DNA from 3 places in the Paenibacillus sp. JNUCC31 genome. Region 1 is predicted to be linked to each of the others. Evidence: a T-box and tRNA genes for the amino acid it is inferred to sense, from the RefSeq annotation. Region 1 holds a T-box; the other regions hold tRNA genes.
What was found. The T-box of region 1 lies ahead of leuS (leucine--tRNA ligase). A T-box ahead of a tRNA ligase gene usually reads a tRNA of that ligase, here a tRNA-Leu.
Positions count from the first base shown of each region.

Region 2: it has a tRNA-Leu gene. The T-box ahead of leuS (leucine--tRNA ligase) is inferred to sense a tRNA for this amino acid. The anticodon was not compared.
Region 3: it has a tRNA-Leu gene. The T-box ahead of leuS (leucine--tRNA ligase) is inferred to sense a tRNA for this amino acid. The anticodon was not compared.

Region 1 is NZ_CP062165.1:1,197,409-1,201,972, forward strand. Features, by position in the region: gene comER (late competence protein ComER) at 1-13, shown strand, start outside; gene leuS (leucine--tRNA ligase) at 1-2,438, opposite strand, end outside; T-box leader at 2,510-2,777, opposite strand; gene JNUCC31_RS05220 (aminoglycoside phosphotransferase family protein) at 2,873-3,829, opposite strand; gene JNUCC31_RS05225 (class I SAM-dependent DNA methyltransferase) at 4,497-4,564, opposite strand, start outside.
Region 2 is NZ_CP062165.1:5,153,387-5,157,950, forward strand. Features, by position in the region: gene JNUCC31_RS22305 (nitrogen regulation protein NR(II)) at 1-338, opposite strand, end outside; gene JNUCC31_RS22310 (hypothetical protein) at 366-569, opposite strand; gene JNUCC31_RS22315 (urease accessory protein UreF) at 847-1,548, opposite strand; tRNA gene JNUCC31_RS22320 (tRNA-Leu) at 1,966-2,048, shown strand; gene JNUCC31_RS22325 (glutathione peroxidase) at 2,193-2,669, opposite strand; cyclic di-AMP (ydaO/yuaA leader) riboswitch at 3,034-3,209, shown strand; gene JNUCC31_RS22330 (HAD family hydrolase) at 3,327-3,725, shown strand; gene JNUCC31_RS22335 (HAD family hydrolase) at 3,903-4,564, shown strand, end outside.
Region 3 is NZ_CP062165.1:1,020,999-1,025,562, reverse strand. Features, by position in the region: gene JNUCC31_RS04450 (sensor histidine kinase) at 1-665, shown strand, start outside; gene JNUCC31_RS04445 (NucA/NucB deoxyribonuclease domain-containing protein) at 772-1,254, shown strand; gene JNUCC31_RS04440 (hypothetical protein) at 1,426-1,662, opposite strand; gene JNUCC31_RS04435 (general stress protein) at 1,868-2,317, shown strand; tRNA gene JNUCC31_RS04430 (tRNA-Leu) at 2,565-2,650, shown strand; gene JNUCC31_RS04425 (insulinase family protein) at 2,915-4,564, shown strand, end outside.

The sequences.
Region 1 (4,564 bases):
GCAACAATATTAACGAGTTTGCCTGGAACGGCAATGACCTTGCGAATGGTCTTGCCTTCCAGTGCCTGTTTCACAGGTGCCAGTTCCATCGTAAAGTCCTGCATGCCCTGTGCATCCAGATCCTTCGCGATCGTAGCACGGGTTACAATTTTGCCATTCACCTGAACAACAATTTCGACTTCTGCATCCACTGTCATGGACTCGTCATACTCAGGCCAAGCTACGTAAGAGATTCCACCTTCATGACCGAGACGGCTCCACAGTTCCTCCGCCATATGTGGTGCCAGCGGTGACAACAGCTGTACAAAATTCTCCATGGCTTCACGCGGCAGCGTATCTGCTTTGTACGCATCGTTGATGAAGATCATCAGCTGACTGATGGCTGTGTTGAAGCGCAAATGTTCCAGATCATCGGTAACCTTTTTAATCGTTTTGTGCGCAGTCCGCTTGAACTCATCCGTACCACCATCTGCTGTAATCTTGTCATTGACCGCACCTGTATCTTCATTGATGAACAGACGCCATACACGTGACAGGAAGCGGTGCATGCCTTCAACCCCGTTAGCGTTCCACGGTTTTGTCGCTTCCAATGGTCCCATGAACATTTCATACAAACGCAATGTATCTGCACCGAATTCATTGACGATCTCATCCGGGTTAATGACATTACCACGGGATTTACTCATCTTCTCATTATTGGTTCCGAGGATCATACCTTGATTCACCAGTTTGTGGAAAGGCTCTTTGGTATGCACCACACCTAGATCATACAGCACTTTATGCCAGAAACGAGCGTACAGCAAGTGAAGCACCGCATGCTCTGCTCCCCCAATGTACAGATCAACTGGCAGCCACTGCTGCTGTTTCTCTTGAGAGATCAGTTCCTTGTCATTGTGCGGATCGATAAAGCGCAGGTAATACCAGCAGCTGCCCGCCCATTGCGGCATCGTGTTTGTCTCACGGCGTGCTTTCATTCCCGTTTCCGGATCTACCGTATTAACCCATTCCGTAACGTTTGCCAGTGGCGACTCTCCAGTACCCGAAGGTTTGATCTGATCGATATCAGGCAGCAGCAAAGGAAGTTGATCCTCCGGCACTGTCTTCATCGTCCCATCTTCCAGATGCAGAATCGGGATTGGCTCACCCCAATAACGCTGACGGCTGAACAACCAATCGCGCAGACGGTAAGTTGTTTTGCCTTGTCCCTTGCCGTTCTCTTCCAACCAGGCAATCATCTTCGCAATCGCTTCTTCGTTGTTCAATCCGTTCAGGAACTCGGAGTTCACATGCGGACCGTCTCCGGAATACGCTTCTTGTGTCACGTCGCCACCCTGTACCACCTCGATGATATCCAGACCAAACTGTTTTGCAAACTCCCAGTCACGAGTGTCATGACCCGGAACGGCCATAATTGCCCCTGTACCATAGCCAGCCAGTACATAATCGGCAATCCAGATAGGCACCTTCGCTCCGTTTACCGGATTGATTGCATAAGTTCCTGTAAACACACCCGTTTTATCTTTAGCCAAATCGGTGCGTTCCAGATCGCTCTTGCGAGAAGCCTGTTCCTGATATGCTTTGACTACTTCACGCTGTTCTGCCGTTGTAATGACTTCCACCAGCTCATGCTCAGGTGCCAATACAGCATAACTTGCGCCGAACAACGTATCTGCACGTGTTGTAAACACGTTGATCACTTCTTCATGACCCTCAATGGAAAAAGTAACTTCCGCCCCGGTCGATTTGCCGATCCAGTTGCGCTGCATATCCTTGATGCTTTCCGACCAGTCCAGTTCTTCCAGGTCTTCCAGCAAACGTTCTGCATATTCCGTAATTCTCAATACCCATTGGCGCATCGGTTTACGAACGACCGGATGTCCACCGCGCTCACTCTTGCCGTCGATAACCTCTTCATTCGCCAGGACTGTACCCAAAGCCTCGCACCAGTTAACAGGTACTTCATCTACATAAGCCAGGCCTTTATTGTACAGCTGGATGAAGATCCATTGCGTCCATTTGTAGTAGTCTGGGTCTGTCGTGCTGATCTCCCGATCCCAGTCATACGAGAATCCGAGGGATTTGATCTGACGACGGAAATTGTCAATGTTGCGGAATGTAATCTCTCGCGGATGTTCGCCCGTATCCAGGGCGTGCTGCTCGGCAGGCAAACCAAAGGCGTCCCAACCCATCGGATGCAACACATTGTATCCTCTCATACGTTTGAAGCGTGAAACGATATCCGTTGCCGTGTACCCTTCCGGGTGACCTACGTGCAGACCTGAACCGGATGGATATGGAAACATATCCAATGCATAAAACTTCGGTTTAGCCGGGTCCTCACCCGTTTTAAACGTTTTATTCGCATCCCAGTACTGCTGCCAGCTTTTCTCCATGACTTGTGGCTGATAGCCGTGTTTTGGCTGTTGATTCTCACTCATCTATTGTTCCTCCTCTGGTTATTCGCTTTTATTGCAACAAAAAAACCTCAGCATCCCGTAGCGTTTGCAGCGCTAGGGACGAGAGGTTGAATTCCCGTGGTACCACCCTAGTTAGCGGACGAACGTGCTTCGTCATCCACTCCCTTTGGACCTGTAACGGCGGTTAACCGATGCGGATTTCCATTCCTGAACCCGAGTGTTGCTCCGGTCGGTCACAGGATGGTGTAATCACCGCATTTCTCCAAGGCGAGTTCGTGAAATACTGTCAACCGACTTGCACCAACCGCCGGCTCTCTGTCATGTACAGGACTCACTACTGATCCTTATCATCGAAATATGTATACAATATCGGGACCATTATATAAAAAAACAGCATTAAAGTCAATATTACACTGTCTTTTGCCTATAAATGGCGCTATTCATCAGCATACACCTCAGGATAACCGAAATCGCTGAATTCCTTCCTCCAGGTTATCGATTGCCCATTGAATATGATCCTGATTATCATATTGGCGATAAGGACATTCGATTCTGAGGGCCAGATCAAAATACAGATCATACAACCTTCTTCTTTTCCGTTCGCGATCCGTTGTAACTGCGCTTCCATAGCCTTTGAGAAATCCCGGTGTATTATTAAAATGACTGAAGTAATGCTCCATCAGAGGATCTGCCCAAAGCGAGCGTTCAAAATCAATAATCGCCGTAATTTTCCCTGCTTCCACAAATACGTTGCCATCCCACAAATCCCAATGCACCAGCACAGGTTCCTTAACATCATCCAGTACTTCCGATTTCTCCTGAATCAAACGCTCCAGTTCCTCATAACCAATGGAAAATTCCACACCCGCTTCTTTGCCATCTGCAAGCATGTCATCCATCAGGCTTAGAAAAGCTTCTTTCCATGTGGCATACTTCGGTTTCTTTACGGAAAAGTAACCAAACTTCTCGCCTTTAATCTCATTCATTCGGCGATTGTATGCACCCAGCTGCTGCTCAATAGATTCCTGTTCTTCCACATTGTATTGATCCTTGACTTTGTTATAGGGCGTTCCAGGCATATATTCCATAATAAAATATTCGGCCGGTACCAGGGTCAGGGAAGGATCATAGGCCAATACCCGAGGAACGGGTACATCCTGAAGCTTTTTCGCGAGTCGAAGTGCCTCTACCTCAGCAACCATGACATGCTGCTCACAGCGCATCAGCTTGATGTCATTAGAAGGAGCTATTTTGAGTACTACCTTCTGTCCGTCATTCAGTGTAATAAAGTAAGCGTGGTTTGCCCAGCCGTCGACCATTTCCTTATAAGCTTTGATAGCGGTGTTAAAGTGATGCTTCACAATCCTGTCTAGCTGGTCGGCAGTCAGCCTCGTTTTGTATGTACTTTCCATTTTGCACCTCACCTGAACTTTTAATTTTCGGATTAATTTTACTAGGGCATAATCTTCAAACTCAAATATGGCAAACCCAGTATGGCTGCCCGTGTCCAAAAAGCCTTGGAGTACCCAGAATTTATCCTAGCAAGTGGCCAAACGTTTTTCTAAGGAACCGAGGATGTCCTATTTGGCCACCAGACCTTCTTTTTCAATCGTAAGGAACTCCAGACGCGTTATTTTCTAAAAACCTCCTAAAAAACGCTACAAAAGGACCCTAATTTTGTTATAACGTGTCTCAGGTTCCTTAGCTTTCGGAAGGCGCTTCCCCCCTTAATAAGCCGTCTCAGATTCGTTAGCGCTCCACCCTCTGCGTCAAAGCAAACCCTTCGTAACTAGGAACACGACCACAGATAGCGCTGATACGAAGGACCTCAAGGAGAAGGGCTAACCTGCTTTGACGGTATCTTGATCGTTTGCTTGCCCGTTTAGGCCTCGGTTTAAAGATACACTTTAGAAAACTCTCTCCATTCAACTATTATGGCTACCATTTACCTAGACTGACAATACCCATTGTTACAAAAAACTTTTATTTTTCTTACAGTGTTAACGCTGTAAACAGAGATTCAAAATACATAAGAAAAACTGCCCTTATGCATTATAAGGACAGTTCTACATCTTCATTCTATTTCACGGCTACATAGAACAGACGCTGTGCGCCTTCTTTTGCCTCTTCCCACTCAAAATCAGCAT
Region 2 (4,564 bases), 3.6 Mb from region 1:
AGACGGAACCAGCGCTGCTCCCTGTGGGTCGTTTGAATGGAAATCTCGTATGTACAACAGTCGTTAAAGGGTTTGGTGATATTTTTCAACTCTTGAACAATCTTCGCATTCTTTGCTTTCTCCTCGCGTGATATCCACGCCTCCATGAGCTGGAGGTAATGGGAGGTTTCAGGTGTTCTGGAGGTGTCTGATATGTCCAGCTTGGGAGGCGGCTGTCCGAGCCCCTGCTGCCAAGCGGTGTTGCAGCTTCGAATGATCCAGTTGTGGTCAACGATGATGAGCTGGTGATGCATGGACTGGAACGATAATCTCTCCAGATCGGATATTAAATATCTCATGAAATGAGGTCCTCCTTGGCAGAAGTCTTATCTTAAATCATCAGGAATTTCCAAAATGTCTGCGACCTGGTTCCTGAACCGGGTTGCTTTGCGTGTGCCGTGAATGAGATTGGAGAGACGGTATGGCGGAATGCCGTGCTGTTCGCAAAATGTCTTCTGGTCGACCTGGAGTTCGGTTAGCCGTCGTTTGATCGCCCAACCGAACGGAGTAACAGGTTTCTTTTTGTTCAAAAGGGTTCACCCCTCAGTTAGAATGTAGTATTCAGCCAATCATTCTTGATGTAAAATATATGGATATGCGAGCTGTAAGATTTATTATATACGTAATTGCGTCATCTAACAATTAAAAAAGACGGAAATAAGTGTATTTTAATATGTTAAATGGCGTAAATGCGTTAAATAGGCAACATAACTGACATAAAAAACACGCCAGCAAGGAGGTTGCGGCGTGTTTTTTGTGTCTTACTGTATGAGGAGGTGAGTGATATGGAGGCGAAGGGGGGAGAGATTACGCCCTGTAGGCGTGAAGTCCTGCTCCAAGCATGTGAAAGCTGGGGAACAATGCTTTCATGGACATTGAGGTTGGTTGTACCAGTCCATCCGCAGCGGAGGCGCTGACGGTATGCCATTCATGCTCCAGGTCTGCGGCCAGGCGAACCAACAGGTCCTGTGTTGTATTGGTGTTGAGGGGGATGACTTTGGAGGCTTCGGTTATGCAGGCACTCATGGCTGAATGCAGATAACCCAGGGCCGCCTCCTCGACAGGGATATCGAGGTGGTGGTTAATCCAGGCGTGAACAGTGGAGAGGCAGCCAACGGATTCATACTTAGCCAAGGTTTGTTCAAGTTCGCTAAAATCAATCCAGGGGTGGAGTGCGTGAGCCAGCTTAATCAGTCGTTTGCCCATTGTGGAGGCGTGTTCTCTGAGGTGTACTGGGGTCCGCTGGACATGGACGAGCTTGTCGATGAGAGCTGTACGCCACGCGTCATTATGATCTGTGGCAGTGTAGATACCTTTAATCGCCATGCCTTCCAGACGGACGATGCTGGGGTGCAATTGACAGCGCATGAATGATTCAAGATCTTCGGCACTACGAATGGTCCCTTCAGTGATATGGGTATCCATGCCGAAGGAATGGGTGAACCCTCCTACCTGGATAGAGGAATCAAGCAGTTTGACGTAATCGAGCAGCTTATTCCCACGGTTCACAGTCTTTCGCCTCCTACGTTCGTTTAATGTTATGTTAAATAACATTAAACTCCTTTTTAGTTCGCTTTATGTGTGTAAATCCGAATTATATAATATATATATTCACATAAATATCCGCTTTTTGTCAATGGTTTCTTGGTTTTTAAATTTGGGAATCTTATAATGTTAATTTATATAACTATGAATGTTATATTTGGAAAAGTGAATGAGTTGTCTGTCTCTTATAAAAGTAGGGGGGATCAGCCGAATCGAATATTAAACGAGATCAAATTTAATCATATGCGGTTCATAGGAGAAAATGACGAGATAATACGATTTATGGAAGGAAAATCGCAGTTGAAAGGATAATATTAAAAATGCTTTACATTTAAACATGAACCGGGTATAATCAATTCTGTTGCCGATTATTTACGACATGCGGTCGTGGTGGAATGGCAGACACGCTATCTTGAGGGGGTAGTGGGCGTATGCCCGTGGAGGTTCGAGTCCTCTCGACCGCATCATAAGAACGATGAAGAAGAAGCTTCCCATACGGGGAGCTTCTTTTTTTGGCTTTTTACAGTATAAATGGTTCAGACAAAAAAGGTCATCCGTTTACCCCGTTTGCAGGTTCATTCTGTCTGCAGGGTCCGGATGGCCTTAACTTATTTAAGCAATTCTTTGATGTCTGCTTCAATTTTATCAGGTGTTGTTTTGGGGGCATACCGTTTCAGAACACGTCCATTCTGATCCACAAGAAATTTGGTAAAGTTCCATTTGATGGATTTGGAGCCAAGTACGCCCGGTGCTTCTTTGGTAAGATGCTGAAATAGAGGATGAGCGCTTGAACCGTTCACATCGATTTTCTCAAACATCGGGAAGCTGACACCATAGTTCATCTGACAGAACTCGGCAATATCATCCGAAGAGCCTTTTTCCTGTGCAAACTGGTTGCTTGGAAATCCGAGAACTTCAAATGGGGAATCTTTGAATTTGTCCTGAAGTTCTTGCAGCCCTTTAAATTGGGGCGTGAGACCGCATTGACTTGCTGTGTTCACGATAAGCAGTACTTTGTCACGATAGTTGGACATTTCAACTTCCTGACCGCGAAGGGTGTTTACTTTGTAGTCGTAGACTGATATGAGAATCGCCTCCATTTCATATTCTTCTTATCTCCTATTATATTGATGACAATTAAATATTGCAAAATTTAAATTTATTTTAGCACAATGTAAGCCTTTCGTGTATGAACAGTGAATGATTAGCTATGTGAATTTCGCTAAAGGGAGAATTAGAGAGCTTTGACGAGATGGGTAGAGAATGGATATGTTGTAAGCGTTATTATTGAAGTGAAATGGCAAAAATCCACCGATTCGGTGATCTGCACAGACTTTACACCGGTAGGGCATGGGTGTATGATTCATATCGTAATTCCAATTAAATTAAATTTTACATGAAAAACGAAACAAACGATAATATCGCTCTGATTATGTTCACAAAGGAACGATGTTTTAATCGCTGAGTTTCCATTCATTCATGGGTGGGAAACGGGGGAACCAACAGGATGAACTGTCCAGGACAGTAGGCATCCATGGGGTGAATTTTCCGGTGACAGCCGGAAATAGGGCGACTCTCGCGTCCGAATCCGTCAGCTAACCTCGTAAGCGTTAAAGGGAGAGGCAACAAGCCGTACGCTGGTTCATAGTGTCTTTTTGCTGTGGATTAATGAAGAAGCGTCCGGGAGGCCTTGGTCCCCCACGCTTCTTTTTTGTTGTCTTTTCACGCCAAGGGAGGAACGAATGATGGATAAAGAGATGATCTTAGTGACTGCTCCAAATGAAGCAGGACGTAAATTTATCAAATTGCTGATGTACAAAAAAATGCCGTTTGCCGTTCTGACCAACAGTGCAGGTGAAGAGCGCAGGCTCCGGAGAATCGGTGTGGAGCATGTCATTCGCATGAACACGGCTGCAGCTCAGAAATGGTTTTTGCCGCAAGGCAGTGTCGGCAATGTTTTTATTTTTGAAAATAGCCTAAACCTGACCTGTCGATATTTGCAAATCTGCCGCTCATGGACATCCAAGTCCTTGTGTGTCATTACAGAACAGAGCCATCCGAAAGGGATCTATCGGGGGATGGGAGCTGACCGGATTGTGTACTCTTTAAATGGGGAAGTGGGGTTCCTGCTTAATGGGTAGTGTTTAGTTGTTGTTCCTGTTCCATACCTGTGATTGATCCGGTGTCAGCTGCCTGTTATAATTGAAATCATAAATAAACGGAATCTTGAGGAGACTCATGCATGATGGTGGGTCTTCTTTTTTATGGTTTGGGAAATGGGGATAAGAATTTCCTGTGGCTAACGAGGAGGAATAGGCGTGCCGGAAGTACGTGGGATAAAATGGTTGTTCTTTGATGTGGGGGATACGCTCGTGGACGAATGGGAGCCGGTGGATGATATTATCGGTCAGTTCGTGCGTGAGGCTTGTGCGCTTGGTTATCAGGTGGAGATGCAGACGGTGCGGGAGCTATTTGCCGCCTCTTATCGAAATTATGAGCAATGGCCGATGAAATTGGCTATTCGAACCCTAATCAGTGATGAGGGGCACCGCGAACAGATCCAGGAGAAGCTGAAGTTCCGCAAAGAGCTTGAGCGCCCCTTCGCGTCAGCCAGTTCTGTTCTCCAGACGTTGTCGCAACACTATAAGATTGGCATTATTGCTAATCAAAGCCCGGGAACAGAGAGTCGGCTGGATAGCTATGGTTTGCGCAAGTATGTGGATGTGCTGGCCTGTTCGGCTGAAGAAGGAGTGTCCAAGCCTGATCCTGAACTGTATGCTGTGGCGCTGAAACAGGCAGGGTGCAAACCCAAAGAGGCGGTTATGATTGGAGATCGGATTGATAATGATATTATTCCGGCCAAGAAGCTGGGCATGCATACGATCCGAATTCTACAGGGTTATGGCAGATTTCAGCCAGAGCTTGCAGACGAAGATCGTCCCGACTGGACGATTGAATCACTGGAGGAACTACTTCCGTT
Region 3 (4,564 bases), 180 kb from region 1:
TGAACGGAATTATGGGAATGATCGAACTTATTAGTATGGGTGAAAGCAGCGATGAGCAAAAGGAATATTTGGAGCTGGCACGTGAGTCAGGTGAAGCCCTTCTAAATATTGTCAACAACAGTCTCGATATGGCTAAGCTGGGCCGAGGGAAAATGATGTTGGAACAAATTGAATTTCAACCGTTGAAACTGGTACAACAGATCATCAAGACACATGAACCTGCCGCGCAGAATAAACAAATCCGCTTGCTCTGTCACGCAGACCTGAATCTTCCTGACGTACTCACAGGAGATCCTCTTCGTCTTCGGCAAGTGTTGGATAACCTGCTTAGTAACGCCATCAAATTTACGGAACATGGTGAAGTGCAATTACAGATGGATGTGGAAGAGTTTCGCGGGGATATGGTTACCTTAGTGTTCACTATACGTGACACAGGGATCGGCATTCCGGATACTCAGATCAATCATTTGTTTGAAGCTTTTACTCAGACTGATGTCTCTCATTCACGGAAATTTGGCGGCTCTGGACTGGGGCTCACCATATGCAAAGAGCTGCTTGAACTGATGAATGGCCAAATTTCGGTAGAGAGCGTGGAAGGGAAAGGTACGAAGTTTGAGGTTACTTTGCCGTTGCTTCGACAACAGGCCATTCCTAACGTGGGTTAGTATAAGCAGAACAGCCGGAGATTTCGGCTGTTTTTTTTTATGTTTTGCATTGTTTTACGAACTAACGTTCTGGTATAATGCAAGAGTTGAATGGGGGAGAGACAACATGAGTAGAAGACGCAGAAGGAGAAAGGGCAAGGGGAACCAGCGATTCAAAAAGCAGGTATTCGCGCTGGTTGCCATGTTAATGGTTGCACTCTATGCCTGGGTTGGAGGGGAGTGGTCACTGGATCTTCCATCCCAATTAGGAGGAAGCAGCAAGCATGTGGATCATACGATCACTTTCCCGTCAGAGCGGTATCCCGAAACGGCCAAACACATCCAAACGGCGATTAATAAAGGGCATTCGGATGTATGTACCATTGATCGAAGTGGGGCGGAGGGTAATCGTGATCTATCCCTCAAAGGTGTGCCCGTCAAAAAAGGTAAAGATCGGGATGAATGGCCAATGGCGATGTGTGCGGAAGGTGGGGCGGGTGCAGATATTCAATATATTAGTCCTAAAGATAATCGTGGTGCAGGCTCATGGGTTGGAAACCAGTTAAGTACATATCCGGATGGGACACGAGTGAAGTTTGTAGTGAAGTAACGATGGTGGAAGAACTGTAAGAGGCACTAATACCGGAATTTTTAAAGTACATTGTAAAGTGCAAGTTATAAAAAATAAAACCAGACGTTGATGCGTCTGGTTTTATGGTGTGACTGAAGATATGAACACACGTCTTGCTTGCCTATAAATAGAGAGGTGCTTCATCTGGAATTACAGATCAGCTGTACACAGATGCATTCCACTTGAATGATGAGAGCGAATGCTTAACAATCGTGTGACTTGTTCAACTTCGTCGAATGGAATCCACAGGCTTCCGTGGACGGTACGCAAGGAGAGAATGGACGCATCGGCTGTACGTTCCGGGAATCCTGTCACGGTTTGCCCGCTTGTATTGCGGACGATGATTTGTTGATTACGGCGAATGGCAATTTCTACCTCTTTTTTCATAAGTCATTGCTCCTGGTTATGGAATATGAATTCAATATGTCAATAATTCAATGGTTAATTTGTCTTCTTTATCTAGTCTATCAGAACTAGGTATGAATTTCCAGATAAGAAATTATATTTTACATAGGTGATTGGGCTTAGTGTGGACTATCGGTTTTTGAAGAAGCTGCTGGGGTTATATATGGATAAGAGGGAGGGAATGCAAGTGACACAGTTATTGATCGGACTTGCGCGTACGGAGAATGAAGCCATTATCCTGTTAAATAAACTGAAAGAGGAAGGGATAGCAAATAAATATTTAGGAGCGGTAGCCAAAGAGCAGGTCAATCTTGAAGTGGTAAGTGAGAAGACCGGTCTGCCGATGCCTCTGAAGGGTGCAGGGACGGATGGAGCCTTAGGGGCGCTTAAAGGTGTACTTGCTGGTCTGGGCAAGAGGATGGATCAGACGATGTCCATAGGAAAAGCGGTACGAAAACTCGCAGGCAACGAGATTGGAAGTGAGACGGATGATCTGGTGCTAACCTTGACAGAAGCAGGGGTCTCTGAAAAGGATGCCAATTACTATGAAGAATGGCTGGTACAGGGGCACATCCTGGTGGTAGTGGAATGCAGTGACGAAGAGGCAGACCGAATTGCACCTATTCTTCTTTTTTAGTTTAATTTAAGCCTGATTTTAGGTTTCTTTAATGTTGGGGAGGTATTCTTATTTTACACCTCCCTTAATATAGATGGTTTATAGAAAGTTCGGGACCGCAACTCGAACTTTCTAGGCACTGCTTGCTCACGCTGGCAGTGCCTGTTTCATTTTTTTTGAATTATGTGTTGTTAAGGTATTGCAAAGATATAAATTTCATGGTAAGATATTTCTTGTCGCCCGAAGTGATGAAGCAATACATACATATGCCGGGGTGGCGGAATTGGCAGACGCACAGGACTTAAAATCCTGCGGTAGGTGACTACCGTACCGGTTCGATCCCGGTCCTCGGCATCCTAAAAAAAGATCGCATGACACTTGTTAAACAAGTTGTTCATGCGATCTTTTTTTGTCCGGATTTTTGAATTCTTCCGTACAATCCAAGTTCATAAATATAATCACATCATAATACATATCAGAAGACGCCCCAAGGGGAGCCCCGTTATGAATTATCAGGAACGATGGTGTATACTATCCATAGGCATAAATTACCTTTGAGATGAAGAACTCATGGTTGCAAAACAAAATAAATAATCGTATGGACGGAGGACTCAGCCCATGTTGAAACAGCTTAAGCCATATAAGGTGCTGCAGGAACGCAGAATCGAAGAGTTGAAATCAGACGCGTATCTGTTGGAACATCAAAAATCCGGTGCCAAAATTGTACTTTTATCCAATGAGGATGATAACAAGGTGTTCAGTATCGGTTTCCGCACGCCTCCGGAAGATAACACAGGTGTGGCTCACATCCTGGAGCATTCCGTACTCTGTGGCTCCAAGAAATTCCCGGCTAAGGATTCCTTCGTTGAATTGTTGAAGGGTTCACTTAATACATTTCTGAATGCGATGACGTATCCTGATAAAACGATCTATCCGATTGCAAGCCGCAACGACCATGAATTCCATAACCTGATGGATATTTACCTGGATGCGGTACTCAACACGAATATATATGATAATGAAAAAATATTTCTGCAGGAAGGTTGGAATTACAACCTGACTTCAGCCGAAGATGAGTTAACCTATAACGGTGTTGTATATAACGAAATGAAAGGCGCCTTTTCTTCACCAGAACGGATGGTGCGCAGGGAAGTTCTGAATTCACTCTTCCCGGATACTACATATTCCTGTGAATCCGGTGGATTCCCGGATGAAATTCCCAATTTGACCTATCAGGGATTACTGGATTTTCACTCCAGATACTATCATCCCTCCAACAGCTTCATTTATTTGTATGGGGATATGGATATGGAAGAAAAATTGCAGTGGCTGGACGAGAACTATCTGAGTGAATATGATCGAATCGAGATTGATTCTGCCATTCAGCTCCAGCCTGCATTCGAAGAAAGAGTCGACGCAGTCAAGACATACTCGGCCGGCAGCACGGAATCGGAAGTGGATAACAGCTTTCTGACCTATAATGCGGTTATTGGAACAAGTTTGGACAAGGAGCTAAACATTTCTTTTCAAATTTTGCTGTACGCATTGCTCAACGCTCCGGGAGCTGTTCTGAAACAGGCGCTGCTGGATAAAGGAATTGCAAAGGATGTATATGGTACGTATGATGACAGTCTGTATCAGCCTGTGTTCACCATCGGACTGAAGAAGAGCAATCTGTCGAGCAAAGAGGATTTTCTGGGTACGGTGAAAGACGTGCTGGAGCGTGTGGTGAAGGATGGTTTTGATCCAAAAGCGCTGCTCGCAGGCATTAATTCCTATGAGTTTAATCACCGGGAAGCTGACTATGGAAGAATGCCCAAAGGATTGATCTATGGCTTCTCCTCATTGCAAAGCTGGCTGTATGATGATGAGGCTCCTTTCACTCATTTGGAAGCCAATGATGTATTTGCCGAGCTGAGAACGAAGATGAACGAGGGTTATTTCGAGCAATTGATTGAACAGTATATACTGAAAAATCCACATACTTCTTTTGTCGCAGTCACGCCGGATAAAGGGTTGAATGCTCGAAAAGAGGAAGCGTTGAAAGCGCATCTGAAATCGGTTAAGGCTCGGTTGAGCCAAGAAGAAATTCAGCAATTCATTCAGAGAACCGAGGCACTCGCGGAATATCAAAATGCGCCTTCAACCAAGGAACAACAGCAGGTCATTCCAACGTTATCAATAGAGGATATTGAACCGAAAGCATCCACGCTGTATCAGACGTTCCATCAGGTCGAAGGTACTACTGTTCTGCACCATAACATCTAT